One region of the Ruegeria sp. HKCCA5763 genome, then DNA from elsewhere that is predicted to be linked to it. Evidence: riboswitches for the same ligand, from Rfam matches in the RefSeq annotation. Region 1 holds a riboswitch; each other region holds the start of a gene.
The links. Region 1 has a riboswitch for cobalamin ahead of GOV89_RS11605 (DUF4198 domain-containing protein). Riboswitches for the same ligand answer to the same signal wherever they lie in the genome.
Positions count from the first base shown of each region.

Region 2: it holds a riboswitch for cobalamin, as region 1 does, so the genes downstream of both, GOV89_RS16680 (hypothetical protein) here and GOV89_RS11605 (DUF4198 domain-containing protein) in region 1, are expected to answer to the same signal.
Region 3: it holds a riboswitch for cobalamin, as region 1 does, so the genes downstream of both, GOV89_RS11535 (DUF1636 domain-containing protein) here and GOV89_RS11605 (DUF4198 domain-containing protein) in region 1, are expected to answer to the same signal.
Region 4: it holds a riboswitch for cobalamin, as region 1 does, so the genes downstream of both, GOV89_RS12375 (DUF1636 domain-containing protein) here and GOV89_RS11605 (DUF4198 domain-containing protein) in region 1, are expected to answer to the same signal.

Region 1 is NZ_WQGF01000006.1:7,153-14,845, reverse strand. Features, by position in the region: gene GOV89_RS11630 (hypothetical protein) at 1-53, opposite strand, end outside; gene GOV89_RS11625 (carbohydrate ABC transporter permease) at 59-1,267, opposite strand; gene GOV89_RS11620 (carbohydrate ABC transporter permease) at 1,267-2,499, opposite strand; gene GOV89_RS11615 (ABC transporter substrate-binding protein) at 2,557-3,912, opposite strand; gene GOV89_RS11610 (LacI family DNA-binding transcriptional regulator) at 3,909-5,069, opposite strand; cobalamin riboswitch at 5,330-5,533, shown strand; gene GOV89_RS11605 (DUF4198 domain-containing protein) at 5,662-6,447, shown strand; gene cbiM (cobalt transporter CbiM) at 6,453-7,064, shown strand; gene GOV89_RS11595 (cobalt ABC transporter permease) at 7,061-7,642, shown strand; gene cbiQ (cobalt ECF transporter T component CbiQ) at 7,642-7,693, shown strand, end outside.
Region 2 is NZ_WQGF01000010.1:48,992-56,684, forward strand. Features, by position in the region: gene GOV89_RS16660 (bifunctional 2',3'-cyclic-nucleotide 2'-phosphodiesterase/3'-nucleotidase) at 1-383, shown strand, start outside; RNA gene ffs (signal recognition particle sRNA small type) at 423-521, shown strand; gene rsgA (ribosome small subunit-dependent GTPase A) at 680-1,708, shown strand; gene GOV89_RS16675 (hypothetical protein) at 1,745-2,602, opposite strand; cobalamin riboswitch at 2,735-2,957, shown strand; gene GOV89_RS16680 (hypothetical protein) at 3,048-3,455, shown strand; gene GOV89_RS16685 (protein-tyrosine phosphatase family protein) at 3,458-3,958, opposite strand; gene GOV89_RS16690 (DNA polymerase III subunit gamma/tau) at 4,131-5,894, shown strand; gene GOV89_RS16695 (TauD/TfdA family dioxygenase) at 5,982-6,851, shown strand; gene GOV89_RS16700 (YbaB/EbfC family nucleoid-associated protein) at 6,939-7,292, shown strand; gene recR (recombination mediator RecR) at 7,354-7,693, shown strand, end outside.
Region 3 is NZ_WQGF01000005.1:297,676-305,368, reverse strand. Features, by position in the region: gene GOV89_RS11545 (SLC13 family permease) at 1-771, shown strand, start outside; partial or broken gene GOV89_RS11540 (NAD(P)-dependent oxidoreductase) at 852-1,829, opposite strand; cobalamin riboswitch at 1,955-2,172, shown strand; gene GOV89_RS11535 (DUF1636 domain-containing protein) at 2,257-2,640, shown strand; gene cobW (cobalamin biosynthesis protein CobW) at 2,642-3,697, shown strand; gene cobN (cobaltochelatase subunit CobN) at 3,701-6,994, shown strand; gene GOV89_RS11520 (cobalamin biosynthesis protein CobG) at 6,991-7,693, shown strand, end outside.
Region 4 is NZ_WQGF01000006.1:190,459-198,151, forward strand. Features, by position in the region: gene GOV89_RS12355 (LacI family DNA-binding transcriptional regulator) at 1-469, shown strand, start outside; partial or broken gene GOV89_RS22845 (GH1 family beta-glucosidase) at 476-1,777, shown strand; gene GOV89_RS22850 (ROK family protein) at 1,823-2,803, shown strand; gene GOV89_RS12365 (carbohydrate kinase) at 2,843-3,769, shown strand; gene GOV89_RS12370 (D-lyxose/D-mannose family sugar isomerase) at 3,785-4,450, shown strand; cobalamin riboswitch at 4,550-4,748, shown strand; gene GOV89_RS12375 (DUF1636 domain-containing protein) at 4,987-5,343, shown strand; gene GOV89_RS12380 (ABC transporter ATP-binding protein) at 5,340-6,116, shown strand; gene GOV89_RS12385 (ABC transporter substrate-binding protein) at 6,129-7,079, shown strand; gene GOV89_RS12390 (iron ABC transporter permease) at 7,081-7,693, shown strand, end outside.

The DNA.
Region 1 (7,693 bases):
TTGGCAATCAGGATATTGCGCGCTTCGCGGTTGTGGTTCGTATGTTGATTCATTTCTGTCATCCTTTGACGGACCCCGCAGTCAGGCCTTTGGTCATGAAACGTTCAAGCCCCAGGAACAACGCCATGATCGGCAAAGTGGCGATTACCGCGCCAGCCATGAGATGTTGTCGGGGAATTTCCGAGGAGTTCAGCATCGTGACGCCTCGGGTCAGGGTAAATTTCGACGGATCGTCCAGCAGCATGAAGGCAAGCAAGAATTCATTCCAGGCGATCATAAAGACATAGAGCGAGACCGAGGCCAGCGCAGGCAGGCTGAGCGGCAGGGTGATCTTCCAAATCACGGCCAGACGCGACAGACCATCCATCAGACCAGCCTCTTCCACTTCGGTGGGCAGACCACGGAAATAGCCTTGCAGCATGTAAAGCGCGACGGGGATCGTCGTGACCGGGTAGATCATGACAATGCCGAGGATCGAGTTCCGTAGGCCCGTAAGCGAAAACGCGATATAAATCGGCAGCGCCAGAACGATCATCGGAACCATGTAGATCAGCAGGATCGACCGCGAAAACGCCTTTTGCCCTTTGAACCGGAACCGCGCCACCGCGTAGGCACCGGGGACACTGAACAGCAACGTGATGAATACTGTCAGGACCGAGACGTAGAAGGACGTCCAGAGATAAGTGCCGAAATTGAAGTCGCGGAACAGCTCGGTATAGCTGCGGAACAGTGCAGTGCCCTGGCTCAGATCAACGGAAAAATCCAGCGGGTTCTGCAATAGCGCCTGCTGAGATTTCAGGCTGGTCATCACCATCACATAGAAGGGGATGACGACAATTGCCGTGAAAAAGATGTACCCGAATCCGGTGCAAAAGCGGATCACCGCATCTTCGAATTCATGGCGTGTCAGTTCGGTGAAGGGCAGTTCCTTAAGGATCTCGGCCAATGACAGGTGCATGACAACCGCAACAGCGATGACAGTAGTTAGGCTTGCCTGCAGCGTCGTATCCGGACCAATCAGAACGGGACCCAAACCGCTTAGGCAAGACAAACCCAGCAGCACAGAGATCGCCAAACGCGCCGGAGCATGACGCGCCGGAAACGCAACATAGGTAAGACCTGCCACCGCGCCCCAGATCAGGCTCAACCCCACCTGCGGGCGAAACGCTGCGCCCGTGGCGAAGGACATGGTGACGGAAACGGTGGTTGAAATGATGACCAACCAGAGTGCGCCCAGAACCGGGCCAGTGATGAAACCTTTGCGCATCACAAACCCTCCTCACGGCTGATGAAGCGGAAGAAGACAAAGCTGAAGGCGATCAGGCACAGCAGGATGACCACGGCCACCGCCGCGCCTGCCCCGATGTTTGAGATCGCAAACGCCTGCTCATAGACATTCACAGTCAGTGTGCGGGTACCCGCATTACCACCGGTCAGCAGGAAAATGTCGTCGAACTTGTTGAACGTCCAGATAAAGCGCAGAAGGAACAGTACCGACAGGATGCCCAACAATTGCGGGATGCTCAGCAACCAGAACTTCTGGAAGGGCGACGCTCCATCCATATCAGCGGCTTCATACATGCTGCTATCAATGGATTGCATCCGCGCCAGAATGAACAGGAAAGACAGCGGGAAATAGCGCCAGATTTCGAACACCGTGACCATGATCAGTGCCAGAGGGCGTTCGCCGAAAAAGTTGATCGGCGCACTGGTCAGACCCATCTGGATCAAGAGCGCATTGGCTGAACCCGAAAACGGATCAAACAGCGTGACCCAGGTAAAGGCCACCGCAATGACAGGAGCGACATAGGGAAACAAGTAAAGGCCCCGGATGACCCCCTGCCCTTTGAAGCTCTTGTTCAGCAAAAGCGCTGCAAACAGGCCCATAACCAAGGCGCCAATGGTCCCGAACACCGTGTAAAACAACGTTACCCAAAGCACGCCCCAGAACTCAGCTCCGTCAAAGACGCGAGCATAGTTTTCGAGGCTGAATTCAAAGTTGGTCAGAACGTTCGGTCCACTACCAGTCAAACGCGGTTCTGACGCTTCGACCACGTCTTCAAAGGCATCGGGATCGCCGTCGACGGCAACAGGAATGCGGATACGCTCACGCTGGCCCCCTTCCAGAGTGCCGAAGTCACAAAACAGGTCCTGCCCGTCCAAAACGCAGGGGGCGGCAACGTCCCCCGCAACGACACCGTCGGGCAGAACGTCACTAAGGGTGACGCCGTCGATTGCGATCTCCTGACTGGAGTTGCGCAGACGGTATTCAATCCGCAGATCGTCGCCCGATCCGCGCAGGCTTTCACGCACAACCGGTGCGGGTGGGCGGAGATCGGACAGGGTAAATGGCTTGAAGCTGATCCAGAAGATTGCCAGCAAAGGCAAGATCACCACAAGCGATACGCTGATCACGGTCGGAGCCAGCAGCGTCCAGGCCAGACGCGCCTCGCGTTTGGCTAACGCCCCGGTTCCGGTCGGTGGGGTGGCCGAAGTCATGGGGTACCTCGAAGGGTTAAGTGCAGCGGCGCGCACGCCGCTGCAGATGCCACTTGATTACTGAACCTTCGCCAGTTCTTCGTTCATGGCTGCAACCGCTGCGGCTGCGTCGATCTCGTCATCAATGTACTGACGTACAACACGATTGATGGCCTGAGAGTTGATCATTTTCGACGCCAGCGCCAATTGACCCTCGGCTACGCCCCAACGCTGCGCCACGTCCAGACCACCGACGATCTCATCGATCATCGCCTGTTCATACAACTCGCCCAGAGGGGCCTTACGGTCGACACCGACAGGCAGTTCCGCCCAGGCTTCAGAGAATGCAGTCGGATTGTCTGCATTACCACGGCGCACGGGGAACTTACCCTCAGGCGCAATGGCCAGCGTCTGGGTATAGCCGTCATCCATGGCAAACCTTACGAATTCCATGGCCGCGTCGGTGTCCGCATCATTGGTGATACCGAAATACCGCACGTCGCCCCAGGCCGCGCCATCGGGGTTCGACGGGCCCGACAATTTGGTCACGATACCGGTCTTGCTGGCCAGATCGCGCGATGTCGGGTCGTCGTTGATGGTCGGAGGGGCGCTGTCCCGCAGACCGGCCAGTTCATCAAGAATGAAAGGCGACCAGATGATCATCGCGGCTTTACCGTCGAAATACAGCTCACGCGATTGCTTCCAGAAAAGTTCACCCGGAGGCGAGGCTTTGGAAATGGCCTTGTAGAAATCCAAAACCTCGGTGGTCTTGGCCTCATCAAGCGGCTGGAAGCCATCGGGGCCAACCGGGCTGACGCCGTTTGCCAGGAATACATGCTCCAGCACCTGGCTCATGAAGTTCTCGTCAACTTTTGTGGCCGAGACAAAGCCATACATTTCTGGCGGGTTGTGCAGCGCCTCAAGTGCGGCCTGAATATCTGCAAAACTGTCGGGCGCTTCCAGACCGGCCTCTTCAAAAAGGTCCTTCCGGTACACAACCATTTGCGTCCAGCCATCCACCGGAACCGAGGCGGTTTCACCATTGAACGCAGCCATGCCCAAAGCACCCGGAGCGAAAGTATCAGCGCCCAGTTCTTCGATCACTTCGGTCGCAGCTTCGGTGTCCAGAATGCCAGCTTCGGCCCACGGCAGGGCGTACTGCAACGGGTGGTAGACCACATCTGGCAAGTCACCTGCGGCAAAAGCTGCTGTCGCGCGGGTGCCCAAATCTGTTTCTGTGACAGGGATCACCTCAACGGTCGTGCCGGTCTGCGCCTTGAACTGGTCGGCCATTTCCTGTTGTTTCGCCAGACGCTCGGGCTGCTCTTCGGTCGTCCAGAAACGGATCGTGTCCGCCTGTACCGACATTGCCGTCAGCGCCATTGCCAACGAAGAGCCGAGCATCAGCTTGGCTGCTTTTGGTGTAAGTTTCATGGTCGGTTTCCTCCCCGATTGTCTTCCATGGATCGTTTGATTTTTTTCGCCAACTCGTTCGAGGTCAGCAGCGGCGGTCCGTCAGAGTCGCGTTCAATCAGCACCGCCTGACTGAGTTCGCGCAAAGTTGCGGGTTCTTCTCCTCGGGTCTGACGTATCAGCATCGTAGCAAGGCGTTCACCTGCCCGTTTAGAGTCGACGCTGAACGTCGTTAGCCCGGGGCTGGCGTATTGGCATTCCGGGACCCCGTCATATCCAAGAACCGAGACATCGCGCCCGATCTCAAGGCCAAATTCTGCGCAGACAGAGTAGCTTCCCAGTGCCGCTTGGTCTGTCGCAAATACAATCGCGGTCGGCGGGACAGGAAGACGCAATAAAGCGCGCGCTTCAGCGGCCCCTTCTTCGCGGGTGCGGGCCCCTTCGCGTATCAATTCGGGATCAACTGGCAATCCTGCGTCCCTAAGCCCGTCGACATAGCCATCCCGACGCAGGTGGCTGTAGTTGAACTTTGGATCACTGCCGACAAACCCGATACGGCTGTGACCAAAACGGGCCAGACGTTCGACCGCGTCGCTCATGGCTGTTTCGCCGGAAATATCAAACCACGACGTATCGTCCTGAAACCCGACCTGACCATAGCCAGTCCGCCCATAAAGGATGAACGGCACCTGCAAGTCCTTCAGGTATCCAACGCGCGCATCATCGACTTCGGCTCGCGGCAGTATAAATCCGTCGGCCTTACGTTCTTCAACCAAACGGCCCAGCATGTTCAGCATGTCCTGTTTCGACTTCGCGGTCGAAATTGTCATCGTCCAGTCAGACGCACTGGCAGCTTCACAAGCCCCTGCCAGAAAGTCTTGGAAAAACGGATTGTGCCGATCCGGTTCTTCACTGTTGATGACCATTGCAATGGCACGCACGCGCCCCGTTCGGATGGCCTGAGCGTGGCTGAGCGGGCGATACCCCATCTTGCGCGCCGTCACCTCAACCCGCTTTCGCGTTGATTCTGAGATGTCGGAATACCCATTCAATGCCCGCGACACCGTGCTTTTCGAAAGGCCGAGTTGATCGGCCAGTTCATCAAGCTTCACCCGTCCAGTCGCCGAGGCGCGCCGGGATCGGATTTGTCGCTGTCGCGTGTTGAGATTCGCTGTCATTCCATCATTTTGCGTTTCCGAAACCGGTTTCGGCAATGGAAAAGTCCAATTTTTGTGCGTATTGTAAATTTCTGGTTTCACAAGCCGGGATACTTATGCTTCGGCATCAAATCTGAGGTCACCGCACTGATTGTCAGACAGTGACACTGATCACCTCTATGCACCGAGCCGCAACTACACGGCAGAAACACCTTATTGAAATTCGGTATTGCCCTAAGCGATGCCGCAAACGAGAGTTGACCGTGTACAAGTTTTTCTGCCATCAACGCGCCATGTTCGGTTCCGGGGACTCACCCGGAGGCAATAGGGAATGCAGTGCGGCTTTTTCTTCGCCAATTCTGCAACTGCCCCCGCAACTGTAAGCGGCGAGCGCGGCTGATCGTGCCACTGGGATATGCCCGGGAAGGCCAGCCAAGCGTTTTGACCCGCAAGTCAGGAGACCTGCCGAACATGCGCCCTCGGAATGGGCGTTGATCGTCGGCGACGGGGTGTGCGCCGAAACTGTTTGCCTATTTGAGCAAATGGTTTCGCATTCCCCAATGTCAAAAACCAATGCGTGCCGGGGAAGGCGCGACGTGAGAAGGACTTGTTTGTGAAACACTTTTTGTTGGCGGCAACAGCTGCCATTGCATTGCCTGCGATGGCTCAGGCTCATTTCCTGCTGGAATACACCGAAGATACCATGATTGATCGTCCTGGTGACGTTCCGGTCAAGTTGGTCTTCTGGCATCCGTTTGAAGCCGGGCACGTGATGACCCTGGAAAAGCCAGAAGAATTTTATGTGATCCACAACGGCGAAAAGACCGATTTGTTGGGTACGTTGGAAGAAACCACGTTCGAAGGCCCCGAGAACACGGCCAAGGCCTTTTTGGGCTCGGTTCCAGTGAAACGTTCTGGCGATTACGTCGTGGTAACGGTACCTGCGCCTTATTACGAGGAATCTGAGGATATCTATATCCAGCAGGTCACCAAGGCATATCTGAACCGAAACGAGCTGCCCACCGACTGGGACCAGCCGCAAGGTTTGGCTACCGAAATACTGCCGCTGAACAAGCCCTATAACATCATCGCTGGCTCGACCTTCACGGGACGTGTATTGAGCGAGGGCAACCCAGTGGCTGGCGTAGAGATTGAAATCGAATACATGGCCGCGGAACCCGACTTGGCCGGAAACGGCGCAAAAAACGCAACTGCTTCCCCACTGCCAGGCGGCGCACTGGTCGCAATTTCGGACGAAAACGGCTATTTCACCTTTGGCGTGCCAAAAGCAGGCTACTGGGGTTTCGCAGCGTTGGGTTCGGGCCCGAAGACTGAACATGAAGGCAAAGAACTAAGTCAGGACGCTGTGATCTGGATCCGCGCCTGGGATCTGGAGTAACCCATATGCATATTGTGGACGGAGCCCTTTCGAACCCTGTTGTGATTGGCGGCGCAATCGCGGCAGCAGGCGGGATCGCCATGGGGCTGAAATCGCTGGACCTGGATCGCATTCCCACTGCCGGGGTGTTGTCAGCCAGCTTTTTTGTCGCCTCACTGATCCATGTTCCGATCGGCCCGTCCTCTGTGCATTTGATCCTGAACGGTCTGGCCGGGCTTTTGCTCGGCTGGGCGGCCTTTCCGGCGCTTTTTGTTGGCTTGCTGCTTCAGGCTGTGTTCTTCGGCTTTGGAGGACTGACAGTGCTTGGGATCAACACAGTCAACATCGCCCTTCCGGCGGTGCTTACATGGATAATCTTCGGTCGTCTGATCGCCAAGGGCACGCCTGTTCAAGGAGCAGTTTGGGGCGGCATAGGCGGCGCTTTCTCAATCGCAGCTACGACGGCTTTTGTCGCAGTATCGCTGGCGCTGTCGGGCGACGAATTCCTGCCGGCTGCGAAGCTTGTGTTATTTGCTCACGTCCCTGTCATGGCCGTCGAAGCGGTTCTGACCGGGTTCGCCATTTTACTGGCTCGTCAGGTTAAACCAGAACTCTTTTATAAAGGCGCATCGGCATGAGGCAACTGCTCGTTGTTATTGCGTTGTCACTGATGCCGCTTCCTGCGCTGGCCCACAAAGTTATCGCAGGGGTCTTTCCTGCAGGCGATGCAATCGAAGGCGAATTGGGCTTTTCAAACGGCGATATGGCGCAAAACCAAAAAGTCATCGTGTACGGGCCCGATGGTGCTGAGTTGGGACGAACACTGACCGATACAGATGGTTTCTTCCTTTACACCCCGACCAACCCGGTAGAACACACGTTCAAAGCAGACTTGGGCGCGGGGCATGTGGCAGAAGTCACCATGCCTGCTGCCGATGTCGCGGCGATAATGGGTGTTGAAGCTGACGTGGTCGAAACTGCCGCAATGATTGCCCCTAAGGAAGGTGGGACGCAGGTGACTGTCGCATCATTGACGAACGAAGAACGCGCCGCAATTGCTCAGGCGGTCCGAGACGAAACCCGCCCGCTGCGACGCGAGATTGCCTCCTATCGTGAACACAATGATCTGCAAACGATCCTGGGTGGCATCGGTTACATTATTGGTTTGTTCGGAATCGGCTTTTACATCGCCGCACGCAAGAAGATGACCTCCTGATGGCCCACGCCCTGGAACCCCAGGCCAAGACATTGGCCGAGACTGGTACGG
Region 2 (7,693 bases), on a different contig from region 1:
TGATCGATCCTGCTAACAGACGGATTCGCGACCTGAAATACGCAGGCCAGCCGGTTCTTCCTGAACAGAGATTAGTGCTGGCCAGCAACAATTACCGCGTCAGCGGTGGTGGGCATTTCCCCGCCGCTTCCACGGCCCAACGCATCAATCTGCCGTCGCTGGACATCAAGGATTTGGTGCGGGATTACCTGTCCGATCGCCTTCCGCCTGATCCAATCGCGCAGCAACCTTATCCTTTTGTGCTGGCACCCCAAACAGGTACACAATCCGTGCTTCGAACCGGTCCGGGTGCGTTAAAACACATTAACGAATTGCGCCCGTTCAAAGCCAGACTGCTGGAATCAGATTCCAATGGGTTCGAACGTATTCGCCTGACATTCTGACGGGTTGTCTTTTGCCCACACCTTCCCTATATCCAGACTCGAGAGGTTGGCGCGGGCGAGCGCCTCGCCAACCTGGTCAGGTCCGGAAGGAAGCAGCCACAACGAGCCCCGCTTGGGTCGATGTCCAACCTCTCACTTCATGAACCTTAGCCACAGGAGGGCTTTATGATTGTAACAAAAACCCTTCGGGCAGCGCGGTTCTGATCTCACACTACTTGCTGACTGCCTGAACACATGACCCGGGGATGCGCGATCGCCATCCGTTGGGATTGCTGTTTCTGACAACAGGCAGACCAATGAATTCTTCACTTTCGGACCTTGGATGGTCCTCTCACTTTGCCGCGCAACACGCGGCTCATCCTTCGTGCACGCCTTTTCGCATCGCTTCCGTTCATAGGGACCGCCTGATCGGGCTGAATCCGCAGGGCGAATCTCCATTGCTGACCCTTGATCAATCGACCGGCAGCTATGCCGTCGGAGACTGGGTTCTCACGGACGACGACAATCGCGTGCAACATCTACTCGACCGGCGCAGCCTGTTGCACCGGCGCGCCGCCGGTACAGGCGCTGCGACGCAACTGATCGCTGCCAATGTCGATGTGCTGTTCATCGTCAGTTCGTGCAACGCTGATTTCAACCTGCCCCGGCTAGAGCGTTATCTGGCACTTGCACATCAGGCAGGATGTTACCCGGTTGTTGTCCTGACAAAGGCTGACCAATCGGATGACCCCAATCGTTTCTCGGAACAGGTGCAGGCTCTGGACCCGTTTCTGACAGTTCTGGCGATCAACGCGCTAGACCTAACGGAATTGGAAAAGGTCTTATCCTGGTGCCCCAAAGGCCAGACCGGAGCACTGGTTGGGTCGTCAGGCGTTGGCAAGACGACATTGTCCAACGGCTTGACCGATCAGGATTTGGCGACGTCAGGTATTCGCGAGAACGACGCTCGCGGTCGGCACACAACCACGGCGCGCGCGTTACACCGGATGCGCAACGGCGGCTGGCTGATTGATACGCCTGGAATGCGCGCATTGCGTCTGCTTGAAGCTCAGGACGGTATCGACGAGGTGTTCTCGGACCTCGCCGAACTTGGCCTGAACTGCCGTTTTTCAGATTGTCAGCACGAATCCGAACCAGGCTGTGCTGTACAGCGGGCGATCAAACAAGGCGTGCTTGACCCTGCCCGCTTGGATCGATGGCGAAAGCTTCGGCGCGAAGATCAGCGCAACTCGGAAACCGTCGCCCAATCCCGGGCACGGGACAAAGCGTTCGGTAAGATGGTGCGGGGTGTCATGAAGGATCGAAAACTGCATAAAGGGCGTTAAGCGAAAAATACTCGGTAATTCAAAAGTCGAGCCTGATCACGCGATCAGGCTCGGCCAAACTGCCGCATTACGCCGAGCAAAAGCTCCGATATGGCCAATCTCTGACAATCCGAAGTCATCAGACCTAAGCAGGTGCCGCTTAGCCTCGGCGCCATAAAGGTCGGCAAGCCGCCAGACAGCTTCGGGCGGGACCATCTGGTCGTCCTCGAAAGTGAACAAATCCACGGGTCTACCGGAGCCGTCCCAACGCGCCTCAGGAAGGTTTTGTCCGATTTCAGGTACATAATTCAAAGGAGCCGTGCACCATTCGCGCCATTGCCAGTAGACCGAGCCCGGCAAGTCCGCACCAAACCCGATCGCATTTCCCGGCAGATAGCCAAGTGCTTTGACCAGTACCGGTGCGTGTCCATACCAGAAAACACCGGCCAATCCACGGTAAGGCCATGGGTGATCACTGAGGGTTACGAGCCCCGAACACACGCAAATCATCCGATCGATTTGGTCGATGTCGGGCTGAACAGGCCCCAGCATCGCACCAACGGAATGACCAATGGTCCATTGCTGCGCATCAGGATAACGCCTGCGCATTTCCGCCCGCGCCGCTGGCATGTCGATCAAAGCCCAATCCGCCATTGTTGCACGCGCATCCTTCATACGGCCGGTCAGAGAATGCCCGAAATCCCGGTAGTCATAGGTCAGACACGCCATACCCCGCTCGGCCGCTAGCCACTGTGCGAAGTGGCGATAATAGTCGCGCGGCACACCCGTTGCACTATTCAGCACAACCACGGTTTCAGGCTCTGACAGCGGTCGGTACAACCGTGCTGCAAGGGTCGTGGACCCGGATGGGAAAAGGAAATCTTCAGCCAACACCGTCTGCTCTGCGTCCAACATGATCCCTGACCCTGCACTGAAAAACTGAATTGCTTGGCTTCAATATTTTAAACACTAAAGAGGAACGTTCCCCCCATCCAGCATGACCACACGTCGGGGTAAAAGATCAGCTTGACTCGGAACCGGATCAGACGCTAGCGATTGTGTGATGGTTCCTGTCCCCCACAAGGGGTCGGGATGAAAAGGGAACACGGTGCGGTTCAGTCTGGTCATCCGGGCGCAAACCAAATCCGCGACTGCCCCCGCAACTGTAAGCGGTGAGCGATGCCAAAACACCACTGGCCCCTAGGGCTGGGAAGGTCGGCAAAGCCATGACCCGCAAGTCAGGAGACCTGCCATCGGAACTGAAACCGAAACTCGGGCGGGGTGTCCGGGCAGGTCCTGACAGCACGTTGCCGTCCCACCTGACCCAACTCTCCTGCCCACCACGCGCGGAGGGCGCAGGATGATCTGGAAGACGAAGACGCATGAATACAGTGCAACGGTGTGTCAGCGGACGGGCAAAACCTGCCCTGCCCTGGCGCGGCTGGCACGCTCAATTTCCGAGGCGATGAAGCAGGCCACAGCCGCCACAAGCGACGGGTTCGAGTTTGAAGGTGGCAGTGAATTGTCACATTGCACGCAAGGATGCCACGCAACTTTCCGAGCGCAATCAGACAGAATTCGCATCTTTTGCGATACACAGCCTGAAGCAGAGCCGCAGGACCTGAACGCTTACGCCGATCTGATCTTTGGAAACACGTTCAGCGCCTTGCCATCCGGCATCATTACAGACCCACCCTGCGCGATGATCGAGGTTGCAAAGCTGCGGCCTCGCAAACCCGTGCACGCGCCTGAACAGATTTCGGCCTAAGACTATACGACTTGAGCCTGAAAATTCTGTGCTGCCCAGGCCAATTGGGCGTCTGTTTCCACGGCACAAGGACGCAGCGCCCGCAAACGCTCCAGGGCTTTGTCTGGCTGTTCGCCGCATTCGACCATCAGCCGCAGAACAACCATTCCCGACCTGCCGCAGCCGCCCCGACAATGCACCAGTACCCGCCCTCCACCCGTCAAAGCATGCCGGGCGGCCGCGCTGATCGAGGGCCACGCCTCTTCAACTGCAGGCGTAGGGGCGCCAAAGTCTTCGATCGGCAGATGCACCCACCGGCTGGCGCGGCTTTGGATATCGCTGCCGAATTCCTGCGCCCCGTTTTGGAGCATCTCGACGTCCGTTGTCATTGAAACAACCAGCCCCGGCTTCCATGCGGCAATCGTATCCAGATCCCTTTCATAATCCCCGCCCCGTCCGGGCATCGATGTCAGGGCAAGTGTACCCCCCGCGACTTGCAGGGCATAGATAACCAGTTGCGACATAAACCAGTGTCCTCCACCAAGAACTCTTAACGAAAATGCACCATAAATTTTGTTGGACCAGCTTAGTGCGAATCCGGTCAGAATCTAAATCAAAAATCATCGCGCCTCGCAGTGGACGCGGAAGGCAGCGACCACTACGCTGAGCCGAAGCACCGAATCCGACCGAGAAAACATGACCGACACGCCCAGCCCCGCCTATCAGGTTCTCGCCCGCAAATATCGCCCGGAAACCTTTGCCGATCTGGTGGGTCAGGATGCCATGGTGCGCACCCTGAAAAACGCGTTCGAAGCGGACCGGATTGCGCAGGCTTTCATCATGACCGGCATTCGCGGCACCGGAAAAACCACCACCGCACGGATCATCGCCAAGGGTATGAACTGTATCGGGCCCGACGGTAATGGCGGCCCGACGACCGAACCTTGCGGCCAATGCGAACACTGCGTGGCGATCATGGAAGGCCGCCACGTCGATGTGATGGAGATGGACGCCGCCAGCCGAACTGGCGTGAACGATATTCGCGAGATTATCGACAGTGTCCGCTATCGCGCCGCCAGCGCGCGTTACAAGATATACATCATCGATGAGGTCCACATGCTTTCGACCAGCGCTTTCAACGCGCTGCTCAAGACGCTTGAGGAACCGCCCGAGCATGTGAAGTTCATCTTTGCAACCACTGAAATCCGCAAGGTGCCGGTCACAGTTCTGTCCCGCTGCCAGCGCTTTGACCTGCGCCGGATCGAACCCGAGGATATGATCGGCCTTCTGCAAAAGATCGCGTCAGCGGAAGGCGCTGAGATCGCAGAAGATGCGCTGGCGCTGATCACGCGCTCCGCGGAAGGGTCTGCAAGGGATGCAACCTCGCTGCTGGACCAGGCGATATCGCACGGGGCGGGTGAAACCACTGCCGAACAGGTTCGCGCAATGCTGGGCCTTGCGGACCGTGGCCGCGTTCTGGACCTCATGGACATGATCCTGCGGGGCGACGCCGCAGGCGCACTGACAGAACTCAGCGGCCAATACGCAGAAGGTGCTGACCCATTGGCTGTCTTGCGCGATCTGGCTGAGATCACACATTGGGTGTCCGTCGTGAAGATCACGCCAGACGCCGCCGAAGACCCAACCGTTTCTCCGGACGAACGGAGCCGTGGCCAACACATGGCAGAGGCCCTGCCGATGCGCGTTCTGACCCGGATGTGGCAGATGTTGCTGAAAGCGCTCGAAGAAGTCTCGGCCGCGCCCAATGCCATGATGGCCGCTGAGATGGCCGTTATCCGCCTGACCCATGTTGCTGATCTGCCCAGCCCTGAAGAACTGGTCAAACGGCTGCAGGACGCCCCGCCGCCTCCGGCAGGTGGACCTAGCGGCGGCACCTTGATGTCTCGGCAGGGTGCAACACCCGCGCAGGCCAGCGCCACCCCCGCATCCACATACGCCTCGGCCCCACGTGGTTCAAGCGGCGCGCCGGTTGCCGCATTGGCACAGGATGCTCAGACGGCCCTGGCCCGGTACCCGACCTTTGAGCACGTGGTCGAACTGATCCGCGCCAACCGCGACGTGAAGCTTCTGGTTGAAGTGGAAAACGGCGTGCGACTTGTGTCTTATCAGCCCGGTCGGATCGAGTTCACCCCAGCCACGAATGCAACGACAGACCTTGCGCCCCGGCTGGGCTCTGCCCTGCAACGCTGGACCGGAAACCGGTGGGCTGTCTCGATCGTCTCGAACGGGGATACGCCGACAATTGCCGAAGTGCGAGATGAGGCCGAGCTGGCCTTGAAGGCCGAAGCTGAAAAGCATCCTCTGGTTCAGGCGGTGCTGGCGCAATTCCCCAAGGCAAAGATCACAAAGATCGAGACGCCGGAACAACGCGCCGCCCAGGTCGAGACCGAAGCGCTTCCTGAAGTTGAAGATGAGTGGGACCCGTTCGAAGAAGACTGACCCGAAAGCGCTCGATCCCGTGTCGCAAACGAAGCAGATCGACCCTTCAAACAGGTACACCCTTCCATGATGCCAGGGAGGGATTTCATGCGAACATCACCACTGCACCCACGTTTCGGATTGGTCGTTCACGACCTAGATTTGCGCGACGTTACCAAACAGCGTTACTTTCCGGAAATCCGGCGCGCATTCGAAACCCGCTCTGTGCTTTTGTTTCCGGCCCAATCGATATCTGATGCGGACCACATTCGCCTTGCCGAACTTTTTGGGCCATTGGAAAACCGTGAAGCCATGGCAGCGGGTCGCGATGTTGAGTTTCAGCTTCCCGAACTGACAAACAAAACCAAGGATGGGCTGCGTGCGAAAGACGATCTGCGTCTGTTGGATTTGCAGGCCAACATGTTGTGGCACACAGACAGCACGTTCCTGCCGACGCCGGCGCTGATCAATATTCTGACGGCAAAAGTCGTCCCGCCATCCGGCGGCGAAACCGAGATCGCATCGACCCGCGCCGCTTGGGCGCATATGCCAGATCGTCTGAAATCCGTTCTTAGGGACGCCATCATCTGGCACCGGTTGTCGCATTCCCGTTCAAAAATTTCAGCCGACCTCGCTGCGCTGCCAAAAATGACGCGATGGCCAGATCGCCCATGGCGCGCGATTTGGCCGAACCCGGTAACCGGAGAAGAAGCCCTGTTCATCGCCTCGCACGCCTTTGCCATCGAAGGCATGGGGCATGAACAAAGTCAGTCCCTACTGGACGAAGCCATCGCGTTTTGCACGCAGCCCGAATACGTCTATTCGCACCATTGGTCCGTCGGCGATGTATTGATCTGGGACGAGCGCGCAACAATGCATCGCGGTCGTCCCTGGGACTACGACCATCCAAGAACCCTGAAATCGATCTGCTGCTCGGTTACCGAGACAGACGGCTTGCACGACGTCCGCGTGGTTTGAAAGACCTCTCCGACCGGCGGGACAACCCTTGTGCCGCGCTTCGACGGGCCGTATCTAGAGACCAAACAGAGACACAGGAGAATACCTATGCTGAAAGGACTCGGCGGGCTTGGCGGTCTGGGCGACATGGCCAAGATGATGAAATCCGCGCAGGACTTGCAAACAAAGATGACCGAAATGCAGGAAGAGCTGAACAACATGATGGTTGTCGGTGAATCCGGGGCTGGTCTGGTCAAGGCGACGGCGACCGCCAAAGGCGAGCTCAAAGGTCTGGACATCGACCCGTCGATATTCAACGGTGACGACAAGGAAGTGGTCGAAGACCTGATTTTGGCTGCCATCAAGGACGCGCAGACCAAAGCTGCCGAGCGCTCTCAGGCTGAAATGGCCAAGCTGACCGAAAGCATGGGCCTGCCCGCAGACATCAAGCTGCCGTTCTGATTTTCATCATTTCACAATTGGATTCGCCGGAGCTTCCCTCCGGCGATACGCAGGACAGACCGTGAGTTCGAACAGCGACATCGACAATCTGATCGACCTGATGGCCAAACTGCCCGGCCTTGGCCCCCGCTCGGCCCGCCGCGCGGTGTTGCACCTGATTCGAAAACGCGCCCTGCTGCTGACGCCCCTTTCAGACGCGATGCAGCAGGTCGCAATCACCGCTCGGGAATGCCTGAATTGCGGCAATGTGGGCACCACCGATATCTGTGACATCTGCAACAGCGAGGACCGCGCAACCGGAGAGCTGTGCGTCGTCGAAGACGTGGCCGACCTCTGGGCGATGGAACGCGCTGGCGTGTTCAAGGGCCGCTATCACGTTCTGGGCGGCACGCTGTCGGCGC
Region 3 (7,693 bases), on a different contig from region 1:
ATTCACCGAGGGGAAGAAACGCTCAGCCACGTTGAGACTGAAGATCACGAATCCACTCAGATAGGGCTTGAAAAGTTCCATGCCGGGGACATGCTTGTTGCGCATACCCGTTGGGACAACCTTATGCGGATCACGCGCGATCCCGATTTCGTTGTGGTGACAACCGATTTTCCACAGGATGAACTGAGGCCGCAGAAGGTCGGGTGGGCCCTTGCCTTTTTTGCCATTTCATTGTCCCTAATCCTGTTCACGGACGTGCGCCTTTCGCTGTGTCTTCTGACCGGGGCAGCCGGAATGATGTTGACCCGCGTGCTTAGCGTGGATGAGGCCTATCGTGCCGTTGGATGGAACACCGTCTTCCTGCTCGCCTGCCTCATACCTTTGGGACAGGCCGTGCAGAACACCGGCACAGCCGCATGGATCGCACAGCAAATCATGGTCATTCTTGACGGCTGGCCACTTTGGTCGCTTCAAGCAGGCATTGCCGTTCTGGCAACAGCGTTTTCATTGGTCATGTCGAACGTTGGCGCCACCGTTCTGCTCGTACCACTGGCCGTATCAATTGCCGTGGCTGCAGGAGGCAACCCAGCAGTCTTTGCACTCACAGTCGCCATATCAACCTCGAACAGCTTCATCATCCCGACCCATCAGGTCAACGCACTGATCATGGGTCCGGCCGGGTACAAGGTCATGGATTTCGTACGCTCGGGCGGCATTATGACTGCTTTGTTCCTGATCGTTTCGTTGGTGATGATCAACGTCCTGTACTAGCGTAGCAATCGGGGCCGGATTTATGGGCTGACCAACCCCGACTGCCAATGACACCTCACTGGAAAGCCCAGGCTGGACCTTTACGCCGGACCTCGCCCTTGCGGAACAACCTCGTACCCTGGCTCTTCCGGTTCATCATCTTCCATCTCCGGCGGGAAACCGGGGGCTGTGATGTCCAGGCCTGTCGCCTCTTCCAGTCGTTTGATGATATTCGGCGACAGCTCGCGATCCCCATACCGGGCAATGCCATCTTCAAAAATCTTGATCATGACCGGGTTCATTTCCAGAGGCACCCCGGCGCGGTCAGCGACCTCTTGAAACAGACCAATGTCCTTTTTCACCAAGTCCATAGTGAAAGAAATATCGCGCGATCCGTTCAGGATGACCTGACTTTCCGTTTCATGCACAAAGGACGTACCGGACGAGATTTTTATCGCCTCGTATGTTGTGTTCAGATCCATCCCGGCAGCCTTTGCCGTGACCAGCGCTTCGGCGCAGGTGATCAGGTTGGCCGTGGCCAGATAGTTGGTCATCACCTTCAGAACCGAGGCAGAGCCCAATTCACCAGTGTGCAAAACACGCCGCCCCATGGTGGTCAGAAACGGCAGAATTCGCTCAAAAGTCGCACGATCACATCCCGCGAAGATCGAGATATTGCCGGTGGCCGCCCGGTGGCACCCGCCCGAAACCGGGCAGTCCACTGCCGCGCCTCCGCGTTCGATCACCTCGGCCCCCAAACGCTTGACCTCGGCCTCATCGGTTGTCGACATCTCCATCCAGATTTTGCCGGGGCCCACTTCGGGCAGCATCTCTTGCATGACCGCATCTGATGCCGCAGGCGATGGCAAGCAGGTGATGACGGCATCGCAATCGCGCATCAACTGTGCCGGACCTTCGGCTGCCTTTGCGCCAAGGGCGACGAACTCGCCCACCAGATCCGCGTTCAGATCATGCACTATCAGATCAATCCCGTTTCGCAGCAAGGAACCCGAAAGCTTGCCGCCAACGTTTCCCAACCCGATGAATCCTACTTTCATATGTCGCCTCTCCCTGCTGGCTTGTACCCGTCATGCGATCACGGATTTATCTGACCATTCATGCCGCCCAACGACAACCACAGGTCGCTTTTCACACCCACACCCTGATGTTACGCGCAACGCGCTTGACAAGCGGGCCAGCGGTGCCGCATGACCCATTCGTTGGTGTCGGCAAGAGCCGATGAAAAGGGAATGCGTCAACGGATCTTCCGCCAAACGCAGCCGCCCCCGCGACCGTGACCGGAGAGGGTGCCCAATGCCACTGGCCAAGGCCGGGAAGGCGGGACATCCGACAGAGGACCCTGACGTACCAGGTCTCTGACATCCGCAAGCCGGGAGACCTGCCAGCACCCGAAGTTGAAACCGGGCGGGGTGTTCCGGTGTCGGGTCCATGTTGCGACACGTGGCCCGCTTGAAACCCCGTCCCCCGCGAAGAGGATTTGGGGGGATGAGAGACACGACTGAGACCACACCGGTCGAGCTTCTGGTCTGCACGACCTGCCGCCGCGGGCTGCCCGTCGAAAACGATGCGCAACGCCCCGGCACATTGCTGCACCAGGCCTTGGAACAAGCCGAATTGCCCGACGGCATCACCCTGAAACCTGTTGAATGCCTTTCGAACTGCGATCAGGGCTGTTCTATCGTGCTGCGCGGCGGTCCCGATCGCTGGACCTTCGTTTACGAGAACCTGAACGAAGTGGACCATGTCGATGTGATCATCGACGGCGCGACCAAGTATCTGGCTACCGAAGATGGCCTGGTGAAATGGCGCGAACGCCCTGAACATTTCCGCAAAAACTGCGCCTCGCGCATTCCCCCGATTGGAGCCTGACATGTCGAATCTCGAAAAACTTCCCGTCACCGTGATCACCGGCTTTCTGGGCTCGGGAAAAACAACGCTGGTCAAACACCTGATGCAGAACCCTCAGGGCAAACGTCTGGCCGTCGTCGTCAACGAGTTTGGCGATGTGGGCGTGGATGGCGATATCCTGAAATCCTGCGCCATCCCGGATTGCCCTGCGGAAAACATCATGGAGTTGGCAAACGGTTGCATCTGCTGCACCGTCGCGGATGACTTCATCCCGACCATCGAGGCGCTGATGGCGCTGGAACCGCGCCCCGAGCATATCCTGATCGAAACCTCTGGCCTCGCCCTGCCAAAACCGTTGTTGAAGGCGTTCGACTGGCCGGATATCCGCTCAAAGATCACTGTCGATGGCGTGATCGCTCTGGCCGATGCCGAGGCCGTCGCCGCCGGTCGCTTTGCCCCGAATGTCGAAGCTGTGGATGCCCAGCGCCTAGCTGATGACTCGATCGATCACGAAACGCCCCTGTCCGAAGTGTTCGAGGATCAGATCTCGTGCGCCGACATCATCCTGTTGACCAAGCCTGATCTTGCAGGACCCGAAGGTGTGGCCAAGGCCAAAGAGGTGATCGCCGCCGAAGCCCCACGCCCCCTGCCTGTTGTCGAAGTCGCCGAGGGCGTCGTGGATGTCCGCGTTGTACTGGGTCTGGAAGCCGCAGCCGAGGACGACATGGATGCGCGCCCGTCGCACCACGACGGTCACCACGATCATGAACATGACGATTTCGAAAGCATCATCGTCGAGTTGCCGGAACAAACCGACCCAGCCGATCTGGTCGCCAAGATCGAACGTCTGGCGTCAGAGCTGAACATCCTGCGTGTCAAAGGTTATGCCGCCGTTCAGGGCAAACCCATGCGCCTGCTGGTTCAGGCTGTGGGCGCACGTGTCCGTCACCAATATGACCGCCCATGGGGACCGGAGGAAGAGCGCCGTTCGCGTCTGGTCGTTATCGCCGAGCATGACGACATCAAAGAGGCCGAAATCCGCGGAATCCTTGCAGGCGTCACCGAGGCTGCCGAGTAAACCATGCACGTCGTCTTCCGCGAAAGCAACGGGCTCGAGGAAACCGAGACCCCAACCGATCTGGGCCAAAGCCCGGCGGATTTGGTTGTCTTGTCCTTCTCGGACAGCGACCTAGGCGCTTTCGCGGCGGGTTGGCATCGTGGCGGCGGGGCCGAGGGACGAATGCCAACACTTCGATTGGCCAATTTGACCGCCCTCAAACACCCTCTGTCCGTCGACACCTATGTCGAACAAACGTTGGACGGCGCCAAGGGCATTCTGATCCGCCTGATTGGCGGCGTGCCTTACTGGTCCTACGGCTTGCAACAGGTTCTGGCGCTGGCGCATGCTAAGGGCATCGCGCTTGCCGTTCTGCCCGCGGACGGGCGAGAGGATACGCGGCTGGATGACTATTCCACTCTGCCCGTTTCAACGCTGCGCCGTTTGGCCCATCTGTGTGACACCGGTGGTGAGGTCGCAGCGCAAGCCGCATTGGCCCAGATGGCCTTGGCAGCAGGGCTTTATGCCGGGCCGGTGATGGGCGCAAAGACCCTGCCTGAATGCGGCGCATGGTGCCCGGATCGTGGTGTAATCCCAACGGATACCGCGTTCGAAGGCGACGCAAAACGTATCGTCGTCACGTTTTACCGCGCATATCTGACGTCGGCCGACACTGCCCCAGTCGCAGCTCTGATCCGCAGTTTGCGTGCGCGCGGATTTGCGGCAGTGGGCCTGTTCGCACCTTCGCTCAAAGCGCCAACTGCTGCCGATTGGTTGCGCGAGACGCTTGAGGCGTTGACCCCCGCTGCCATCATCAACGCAACGTCCTTTTCGGGCAAAGGCGCGTCGGGCACGTCTCCGCTGGATGCCGCCAATGTGCCGGTGTTTCAGGTCGCTCTGGCCACCTCGCGCCGCAAAGCCTGGGCTGAGGCGGAACGCGGTCTCTCCCCTGCCGACCTTGCCATGCATGTTGTCTTGCCCGAGGTAGACGGGCGGATTTCGGCGGGCATCGCTTCATTCAAGGAACCGGGCAAACGCGATCCTCATCTGGAATACTCCCGCTTTGCCCACCGGGCCGAGGCCGAACGGATCGAAGCCATTATCGACCGGGTATCAGGCTGGCTGCGCCTGAACGACAAACCGAAGGCGGATCAGATCCCAGCGTTGGTGCTGTCGACCTATCCCGGCAAAGACTGGCAGATGGCCCATGCGGTGGGCTTGGACGCGCTGGCATCTGCCGAGGCGATGCTGTCCGATCTCCACAACGAAGGCTATGACACCACGCCAGAAGAGCCGATTGCTGAAACACTGTTGGACGCCCGCATTTCTTGGCCGCTGGAAGAATATTTGCACGCGCTGACCGATCTGCCCGAGCAATTGCAAGCCGACCTTCAAACGGTTTGGGGCAAATGCGAAGACGATCCGGCCTTTGCAGATGGCGCGTTACACTTCACAGCACTGCGCCGTGGTCAAGCTCTGGTCGCGTTGCAACCCGAACGCGGTACATCGGAACTGCGCGATGACGATTATCACGACCTGTCGCGCACGCCACGTCACAGCTATGTCGCCTTTTATCTGTGGTTGCGCAAAGGTCTTGGTGCTGACGCGCTGATCCATATCGGTGCGCATGGCACTCTGGAGTGGTTGCCGGGTAAGTCTGTGGCCCTGTCTGCCGATTGCTGGCCCGAAGCGCTGATCCGCGACCTGCCAGTGATCTACCCCTTTATCGTCAACGACCCCGGCGAAGCCGCGCAGGCCAAGCGTCGGATCGGAGCCGTCACGCTGGGCCATATCCCACCACCAATGAAGGAAAGCGGGACGCCGGACCGGATGGTGCGGTTGGAGTCGCTGCTGGATGAGTTCTCTAACGCAGACGGGTTAGACCCCAAGCGCCGCGACCGTTTGCAAGAAGATATCCGTGACGAAGCGCAGGCCATCGGGCTGGAAAACGATCTTGGCCTCGATCAAGCCACCTGCACATCCGAGGCGATCACCCGGATCGACCGCTTTGTCTGTGACATCAAGGAAAGCCAATTCGGCGACGGGCTACATATCTTTGGTCGCGTGCCCGAAGTGACAGGCAATTTCGACCCAACGGCTTCGGCCCATGCCGAACGAAGTGCTCTGATCGACGCGCTCGCGGGCAAACGGATCGAGGCTGGCCCATCCGGCTCTCCGTATCGTGGGCGGTCGGACGTGCTGCCGACAGGGCGGAACCTTTATACAACCGACCCACGCTCGGTCCCAACCCGCGCAGCATATGCGCAGGGCGTCAAACTGGCTGAAGAGCTTGTGCGCCGTCATCTGCAAGAAGAAGGCGATTACCCCAAAGGGCTGATTGTTGACCTGTGGGGCTCAGCCACCATGCGTACTGCGGGCGAAGAATTCGCCATGGCGCTGCATCTTCTGGGTGTAAAGCCTGTTTGGGACAAAGGTTCAGAGCGTGTATCTGGCATCGAGGTGCTTCCGATCACGGATCTCAGTCGCCCGCGACTGGACGTGACGTTGCGCGTGTCGGGCCTGTTCCGTGATGTGTTCCCGACTCTTTCGGCGCTGTACGGTCAGGCCGTTCGTGCGCTGTCTGCGCGCGACGAAGCGCCGGACTGGAACCCCTATGCAGGCCTGGCCCCTACGGCCCGCGTCTACGGCCCGGCGCCCGGCAGTTATGGCGTCAACATGACCCAATTGTCCGAAGTCTACACCGACGAAGCGCGCGTCCAGGCGGGCGAGGCTTGGCTGGAAGCCAGTTCTTTCGCGCTGGAAGGCGAACACATCGCACAGGACAAAGACGGTATCACCCAGCGCGTGGCCAATGCTGACAGCTTTGTTCACCTGCAGGATCTGACCGAGACCGATCTGCTGCTGGCCAACGACTACGCTACGCATGAGGCCGGATTTGCGGCAGCCAAGAAGGTCACCGGCGGCAGCGCGCAGCTTTACCATCTGGACAACACCAACCCCGAAAACCCGCGCGCCCGAACCCTGCCGGAAGAGATCAGCCGCGTCGTTCACGCTCGCGCCGCAAATCCCGGCTGGATCGCAGGGATGCAGCGGCATGGGTTCCGGGGCGCGGCTGAAATCGCGGCGACGCTGGATCACATGGCGTCCTTCGCGCATCTGTCCGGGACAGTCGCGCCGCACCTGTTCGACCTTTACCACGATGCCACATTGGGCAACGAAGAGGTGGACACTTTCCTGCAAGAGGCCAATCCCCTGGCCCATCAAGCGATGCAGGACCGGTTCCGCGCTTTGCTGGAGGCCGGGCTTTGGAACACTCGCCGAAACTCGATCCGGGCGGATCTGGAGGGCCTGACATGAGCGCTCCTATCGTTCAGGGTTGGTGCCCCGGCGCCCACCGCCCGATGATGTCCGGCGACGGATTGGTCGTGCGGGTCCGGCCCCGGCTGGCACGCCTGACGGCTGATCAGGCGCTGGGTCTGTGCGACCTTGCAGATCGGTTTGGCAACGGGTCGATCGATTTGACCAACCGCGCCAATCTGCAACTGCGCGGCGTGGAGGACTATGACCATCAGCCGCTGCTCAAGGAGCTTGCAGCGCTGAACCTTCTAGATGCAGAACCCGGCATCGAGGTGCGACGCAATATTCTGGTCACTCCGCTGTATCAGGCCGATGATTTGACTGCGCGCCTAACGCAGGAATTGATCGACCGGTTGGCGGAGCTGCCTGCCCTTCCCGCCAAGTTCGGCTTTGCCATCGACACCGGACCCGCGCGGCTTTTGAACGCGGATTCAGCAGATATTCGTCTGGAAACAAGCGTTGACGGCCTGATCCTGCGCGCCGATGGCTGCGAAACGGGGCGACCTGTGACCGAGGTCGATGCCATCGATCATGTCATCGCGTTGGCCAGTTGGTTTTCAAAGACATACACGTCCGAAACTCGCCGCATGGCGCGGGTCGTCGACGCGTTGCCGCGGGAATGGCAAGGACATGCGCCTGGTCCCGTTGGCTCAAAACTGCAACCTGGCCCGTGTGATCTGGGCGCGCTGTATGGCGCGG
Region 4 (7,693 bases), 180 kb from region 1:
CCTGGAAGATATGGATTTCGCACAGCGCCGACGCGCCGGGTATCTGGAAGCGCTCAAGCAAGCTGGCCTTGCCGCCGATCCCGAACTGATGCGCAGCGCAGAGATGACGGAAGTGTATGGCCATCACGAATCGCGAGGTATGTTGCAGCTTGAGAATCCGCCAACCGCCATATTGGCGTCCTCGATGATTTCCGCCATAGGAGTAAGGCGTGCCTTGGATGAAGCGGGCTTGAAGATGGGGCGCGATGTTTCGGTCATAGCGCATGACGACGACTTGTCTTATCTGAAGAACGGTCAAGACGTTCCTATTTTCACTGCAACCCGATCATCCGTCCGTCACGCCGGGGAAATGGCGGCAGAGATGTTAATTGAACGGATCAAGTTCCCCGATGATGCGGCCAAATCCAAATTGCTGGAGGCTGAACTGGTTGTCGGACGCTCAACTGGCCCTGTGCCCAACAGGACGTAACAAAGAATGAAATACACTCGCTCTGACTTCCCAAAAGACTTCCTTTTCGGGGTCGCAACCTCAGCTTATCAGATCGAAGGGCATGCACAGGGTGGTGCCGGGCAAACACACTGGGATACGTTTGCGGCCTCACCTGGAAACGTGGTTCGTGGAGAAAATGGCGATCTCGCCTGTGATCATTTGAACCGGTTCGAACAGGATTTCGATCTGGTGCGCGAGGCGGGGTTTGACTGCTATCGGTTCTCAACCAGTTGGGCGCGGGTGATGCCGGAAGGTCGCGGGCAGGTAAATCAGGCCGGTTTGGATTACTATGATCGACTTGCCGACGCGTTGCTGGAACGCGGAATACGGCCCTGCGTAACCTTGTATCATTGGGAGCTGCCCTCGGCCCTGGCGGACCAGGGGGGGTGGCGCAATCGCGACATTGCAGGATGGTTTGCAGACTTCACCGAGGTCATCATGGGCCGCATCGGGGACAGGATGTACAGTGCCGCACCGATCAACGAGCCATGGTGTGTCAGCTGGCTAAGCCATTTCGAAGGTCATCACGCCCCGGGCCTGCGCGACATCCGCGCAACGGCCCGCGCGATGCATCACGTTTTGCTGGCGCATGGTCGCGCCATTCAGGCCATGCGTAGTCTTGGGATGAGCAATCTGGGCGCGGTGTTCAACCTCGAATGGGCAGACCCGGCCGATGACAGCGTCGAGGCGCGGCTTGCTGCGGACCGGTATGATGCGATTTACAATCGGTTCTTTCTTGGTGGCGTCTTCAAGAAACAGTACCCCAAACTGGTGTTGGATGGGCTTGAGCCACACTTGCCATCTGGTTGGCAGGACGATTTTGAAACGATTGGGACTCAGGTCGATTGGTGCGGGTTGAACTACTACACCCGAAAGTTGATTGCCCCGAGCGATACCGCGTGGCCCAGTTTGACCGATGTTCCCGGACCACTGCCAAAAACGCAGATGGGGTGGGAAATTGACCCTTCCGCCCTGACCCGATTTCTTATTCGAGCACAGAAGGACTATACGGGCGGGCTACCAATCTATATCACCGAAAACGGAATGGCGAGCGCAGAGCGCGTGCGGGATGAGGACCGTATCGAATATCTTGATACACACCTTGCAGCCGTGCTGGACGCTTTGGCACAAGGTGTTCCGGTTAAAGGCTATTTTGTCTGGTCTCTGCTGGACAATTACGAATGGGCCTTCGGGTACGAGAAAAGGTTTGGACTGGTGGACGTGGATTTTGAAACTCTGGAAAGAACGCCCAAAGCGTCGTTCGCGGCGCTGAAATCCGCCCTTTCAGAGGGGCAGAACGTCTCTCTTCCGTTAGCGCAACCATCTGGTTCTGTGCATGAACACTGGAATTTGGTTGCAGACATTGGCGGAACAAACACCCGTCTTGGCGTTGTGACAAATGGCGAGCTAACGGACCTGCGCAAGCACCCTACGGGCACATTGGACGATCTGCTGAACGCATTTCACTCTCTGCGAGATGAGGTTGGCACAAATCCTCAGGCGGTCGTTGCTGCTGGGGCTGGTCCTGTAAGAAACGGAGTCATCCGTCTTACAAACGCTAATCTGGACTTGTCCGAGGTTGAACTGGCGCAGGCGACCGGGGCGGAGCATACTTTTGTTATTAATGACTTCACAGCGGCAGCTTGGTCAGTTGCTGACGTCAAACAGAACGAAGTTTCGGTTTTGCAAGGTCAGGCGAAACCGCCTGTGGGCACGCGTTTGGTGGTTGGCCCCGGCACTGGGCTTGGTGTCGGAGCTTTGTTGTTTTCTGAAGGGCATTATCACACGGTTTCCGGCGAAGGCGGCCACGTGGGACTGTATCCGCGTCACCGCGACGAGGTAGAGATCTTTGAAGCAGCCCGCCGAATTGCACCTGAATGCTTTTTCGGGAACAGCCTGGCTCTGGAAGCGGAAATGTTCCTCAGCGGAACGGGCTTGCCCATCCTGTATCAAGCCGTTGGATTGGCGGCTGGAAACGCACAGCCTTCATTGCGCTCTGCCAAAGAGATTTTGGCCGAAGCCCGCGATGCCTCGGACCCCATCGCAGTCAAAACAGCGCAGATGTTCACCACGCATCTGGGCGCACTTATGGGCGACATGGCAGTTACTCTGATGCCTGCCGGTGGGGTATTTCTTGTGGGCGGCGTCGCCGAGAAAAACCGTTGGCTCTTTGATCAGGACTTTAAGGATGCGTTCAACGGCGGTGGACGTTTTAGTGAGTTGCGAAAGTCATTGAACCTGTACGTCTCAGAACAAGCCGAATTTGGCATCATTGGTGCAAACAACTTTTGCAAGAACGCCCTCAAGCGTTAAGCGACGTGCCCCACAAGAACTCCAGGAAAGGACTGTCGAATGATCTTGTGTTGCGGGGAAGCCCTGATTGATATGATCGCCGAGCCGACAGTTTTCGGTGCGCACGGCTTTGTTCCGCATACCGGCGGGGCGATCCTGAATACAGCAGTCGCCATGGGGCGTCTAGGCGTATCTGTGGGGATGCTGACGGGCATTTCAACGGACATGTTCGGCCAGCAGTTGATCACCGCATTAAACGCCAGTCACGTTGATACATCGCATGTGATCGTCTCGGATCGCCCCAGCACACTTGCCTTTGTTCAACTTCAAGATGGGCACGCAACCTACAGCTTTGTCGATGAAAACACGGCTGGGCGTATGTTGACGCCGGAAGATATGCCAGATCAGCTTCCAGCAGTCTCTGCTTTGTATCTAGGGGGTATTAGTGTGGCGTGTGAGCCCTGCGCGGATGCCTACGCGTCATTGTTGAAGCGTCATGGTGGCGAACGTGCGGTGATGCTGGATCCGAACATCCGTCCGGGCTTCATCGAGGATCAGGCCCGGTTTCGAACACGCCTGAACCACATGATCGCGCAATCCGATATCGTCAAAGTTTCCGACGAGGATCTGGACTGGATCATTCCCGGTACCGAGCCCGAGTCGGCGAAAGCCGCGTTGTTGTTGCAGGCCGGGCCAACGGCCCTGATAGTGACCCGGGGCGGTGATGGCGCACATGGGTATCTGGCAGATGGATCAAAGGTTTCGGTGCCGGTGAAACAGGTGCAGGTCGTAGACACGATCGGTGCCGGCGATACGTTCAATGCTGGTGTGCTCACCGCACTCAGCCGTGCTGAGAAACTGACCAAACAAGGCGTGCGAAACCTGACCCCAGAAGCGTTGCGCGCGGCCATGGAACTGGGAGCCGAAGTCGCCGCTGTAACCGTATCCCGTGCCGGGGCCGAGCCGCCCTGGGCGCATGAGCTTTAATTCTTGGAAAAACCAATGAAACGATCCGAAATTAACCGCATCAAGTCCGAAGCGCAGGCTTTCATACAATCCTTTGGAGCCGTGTTACCACCTTTTGCCGATTGGTCGCCCGATCAGATGCGAAGTCCTGTAGCTGAAACGATCCGCAGTCGGGGGCTGGGCTGGGACATCACCGATTACGCTCAGGGTCGGTTTGACGAACTCGGCCTGTTCCTCTTCACTCTGCGCAATGGTGAGGTGAATGATCTGAAATCAGGTCGCGGGATGTTGTATGCGGAAAAATTGCTGATCTCGAAAGATAAACAACTGTCTCCGATGCATCGTCACATCGTAAAGGCCGAGGACATCATCAATCGCGGCGGGGGTGATCTGGTGCTGGAGATTTACGCATCTGACCCTGACGGGGGCATCGACCGGAACACGCCAGTGACGGTACCCAGCGATGCCTGCCCTGTTACGTTGCAACCAGGTGAGCATTTGCGGCTGAAACCGGGGCAAAGCGTGACCCTTATGCCGGGTGTCTGGCACGCATTCTGGGCAGAACACGGCGATTGCCTTATTGGAGAGGTTTCGACTGTGAATGATGACCGTACGGATAATGTCTTCGAAGATTCCATCCCTCGGTTTTCACAGATCGAAGAAGACGCTGCGCCGGACTTCTTGTTGGTTTCCGACTATTGATATCAACCAGGCTAGAACCGGCCAACGTGAATGTGAGCCGCGCCCAGATGTTTTGGATCGGCTCGACTGCTTCTCCTTCTTGACAAGTCCAGCACCGCCAGCCTAGCTGAGTTGGATGGTTCCGAAAGGGATGAAAATGGGAATACGGTGCGGCGCTGTATTGCGCCAAGTCCGTGACTGCCCCCGCAACTGTAAGCGGAGAGCGACGCCACTGCGCCACTGACCCCGAAAGGGTTGGGAAGGTGGGCCAAGCTTTGACCCGCAAGTCAGGAGACCTGCCATCCGATGTTTAACCAACCCGGGGCGGGGCGTCCTGGAAGGAGGCTTTGATGGCACGGTTTTCGCGTGTTTCCATTTTTGGCACCTTCTGTCCGCGCTTGGTTTCAAGCAGAGCGGACAATGCAACAGGTGACTGATAGCTTTATCCTCAACCCCAATACCTATTGTGCTGTGGCCTCGCGAAAAGATCGCGATTCTCAAAATAGTAATGTTATAACATTGTATTGTAGTTTGATCAGCGGTAACCGGTGCGCACAATGACGAAAACTGCAGATCATTTCCTACTTGTATGCACGACATGCACAGGCGCGATGTCCACCGATCAAGTGAGTGGCGCATTGGCGCGAAAACTGCCCGAAGGGTTTGCAATCCGGGAGGTCGCGTGCATGGCGGGCTGCGACCGGCCAACCACCGTCGGTTTTCAGGCACCGGGCAAGGCGCAGTATTTGTTTGGTGACATCGTTTCGGAACAGGATCTGGATGCAGTGGTGGAATTCGCCGGGCAATATCAGCTCAGTTCCGATGGTTGGACAAACGCAACTGACCGCCCGCTAACACTGTTCACCAAAACCTTGTCGCGCATGCCTGCCTTGCCATCGCAGAGGCCGTCATGAGTTTCCTGGCTGTCGAAAACCTAGAATATTATGCCTTGAACGGTGATGTGCTGCTTCAGGATGTGTCCTTTGGCTTGGAAGAAGGATCAATTCTGGCGATTGCGGGACCGAATGGGGCTGGGAAGACTACGCTGCTCAAGCTGCTTTGCGGAATCGAACGTATTGCGCTGGGTGATGTGCAGATAAAAGGTCAAAGCCTGCGCACCTTGTCGGCCCATGAACGCGCGCGGACGATCGCTGTGGTTGGCCAACAGGAAATGCCGGATAGTCGGTTGCGATTGCACGACTATGTTGCACTTGGCCAAATTCCGATCAAGGCTGACAAGTCCGCGTCTGAGCACAGGGAAGATCTTGACCGGGTTTTGGAAACAACGGGTTTAATGCACCTTTCCCGCAAACCTATGGGTCAGCTATCGGGGGGTGAGAGGCAACGGGCGCATATCGCACGTGCGCTGGCTCAAAACCCGTCTCTGTTGTTTCTGGACGAGCCGACCAATCACCTAGACCCGGATGCCAAGGGGCACATGTTGTCTTTGGTCGCTGAATTGGGCGTGACGGTTGTCATGATCGTCCACGATCTGGTCATGATCCCGGAATTTGCCACTCATGTGGCGTTAATGAAATCAACACGTCTGACAGGGTTTGGCCCTGTCAACGATGTTCTGACAACGGATCGTGTCCGCGACACGTTTGGAGTGGATTATCTGTGTTTCCAGCATGAGGGCCGCATGATCCCTGCTCTGGATATTCGAAAACGTAAACTGTCATCATAACAGGAGCTTACAATGATGCAGAAACTCTGGCCTGTGGCTGTGTTCACTGGCCTGGCAAGCGGCGCAGCCGCGGATGCCATTACAGTGGACAATTGCGGCGAGCCACTGGTTTTTGAAACAACGCCAGAACGGCTCGTTGTTCACGACATGAACATGACTGACATGGCGTTTGCTTTGGGTCTGCAAGACAAGATCGTCGGCCTGACCGGCATCACAGGCTGGTACAAGACCAGCCCGGATTTTGATGCACAGCGCGGCGACATCCCCGAGTTGGCTCCGAAATATCCTACAGTTGAAAACCTTGTCTCTGTCGAACCCGATATGTTTTTCGCTGGTTGGTATTACGGAATGCAGCCAGGTGGCGAAGTGACCCCAGACACGCTGGAACCCTTTGGCATCAAGACCATGGTCTTGACCGAAAGCTGCGTGCACCTGAACAAAGACCGCCCCGAAGCCAGCATGGATCTGCTGTTTGACGACGTCCTGCGTTTGGGCCAGGTGATGGGTGTCGAGGCTAAGGCGGAAGACCTTGTCTTGGGCTGGAAAGTCCAGTTGGATGCCCTTGAGGCAAAAACCGCCGATCTGGATAAACCTCGTGTTTTCCTGCTGGACGGGCCGGCAGATGCGCCTTTTACCGCAGGTAAATTCGCCATCCCGGACGCCATGATTGCCGCTGCGGGGGGTGTAAACGTCACACATGACATGGATACCAGCTGGGGTCGCACCTCTTGGGAAACCGTGGCAGCCGCAAACCCGGAATTCCTGGTGCTACTGGACTATCAAACAGGAAATGGTGCAGAAGATACCTTCCAGTTTCTGAAAGATCATCCTGTCATGTCACAAACCGATGCAGTCAAGAACGCGCGCTGGATCGGCCTGCGTTACGAGGAATTGACACCCGGACCGGCAAATATTGAAGCCATTGAAAAGATGGCCAATGCGATGCATCCGGAGACCAACTGACATGGTCCATTTGGGCCGATCGATCTTGCTGGGGGCGGTCATTCTGACCGCCCTTTTGCTGCTGTCTACGATCTATGGCACAACCTCGATCCCAATGGCCGAGGTCTTTACCGCCATTGGCTTGGGGACCGGCCTGACAGAAGGTGAAATGTCCCCGGTGCATCGGATCGTTTTCGACCTTCGCCTCCCCCGAGCCTTGTTCGCCGCTGTGATCGGCGCAGGGCTGGGCGTAGTTGGCGTGGTTTTGCAAACAACCACGCGCAACGATCTGGCCGATCCGTTCCTTTTTGGCCTGTCCTCGGGGGCGGCGGCTGGGGCCGTTCTTGTCATAACGGTCACTGGCGATGTGCTGGGGGTCTGGACCCTGCCTTTGGCGGCGTTTTGCGGGGGGCTAATAGCCTCTGGCATTGTTCTGGCTCTGGTTCAGGGTTTGCGCACAAGTGCGCCGGAAAAGCTGATCCTGGCCGGTTTGGCTGTGTCTTTCCTGTTTTCCGCGATTACAAATTATTTGATTTTTTCCGGCGACAGTCGTGCGGCGCATTCGGTTATCTTCTGGATGCTGGGCGGATTGGGTCTTGCCCGATGGCAGACCTTTCCACTGGTCCTGACCGGGC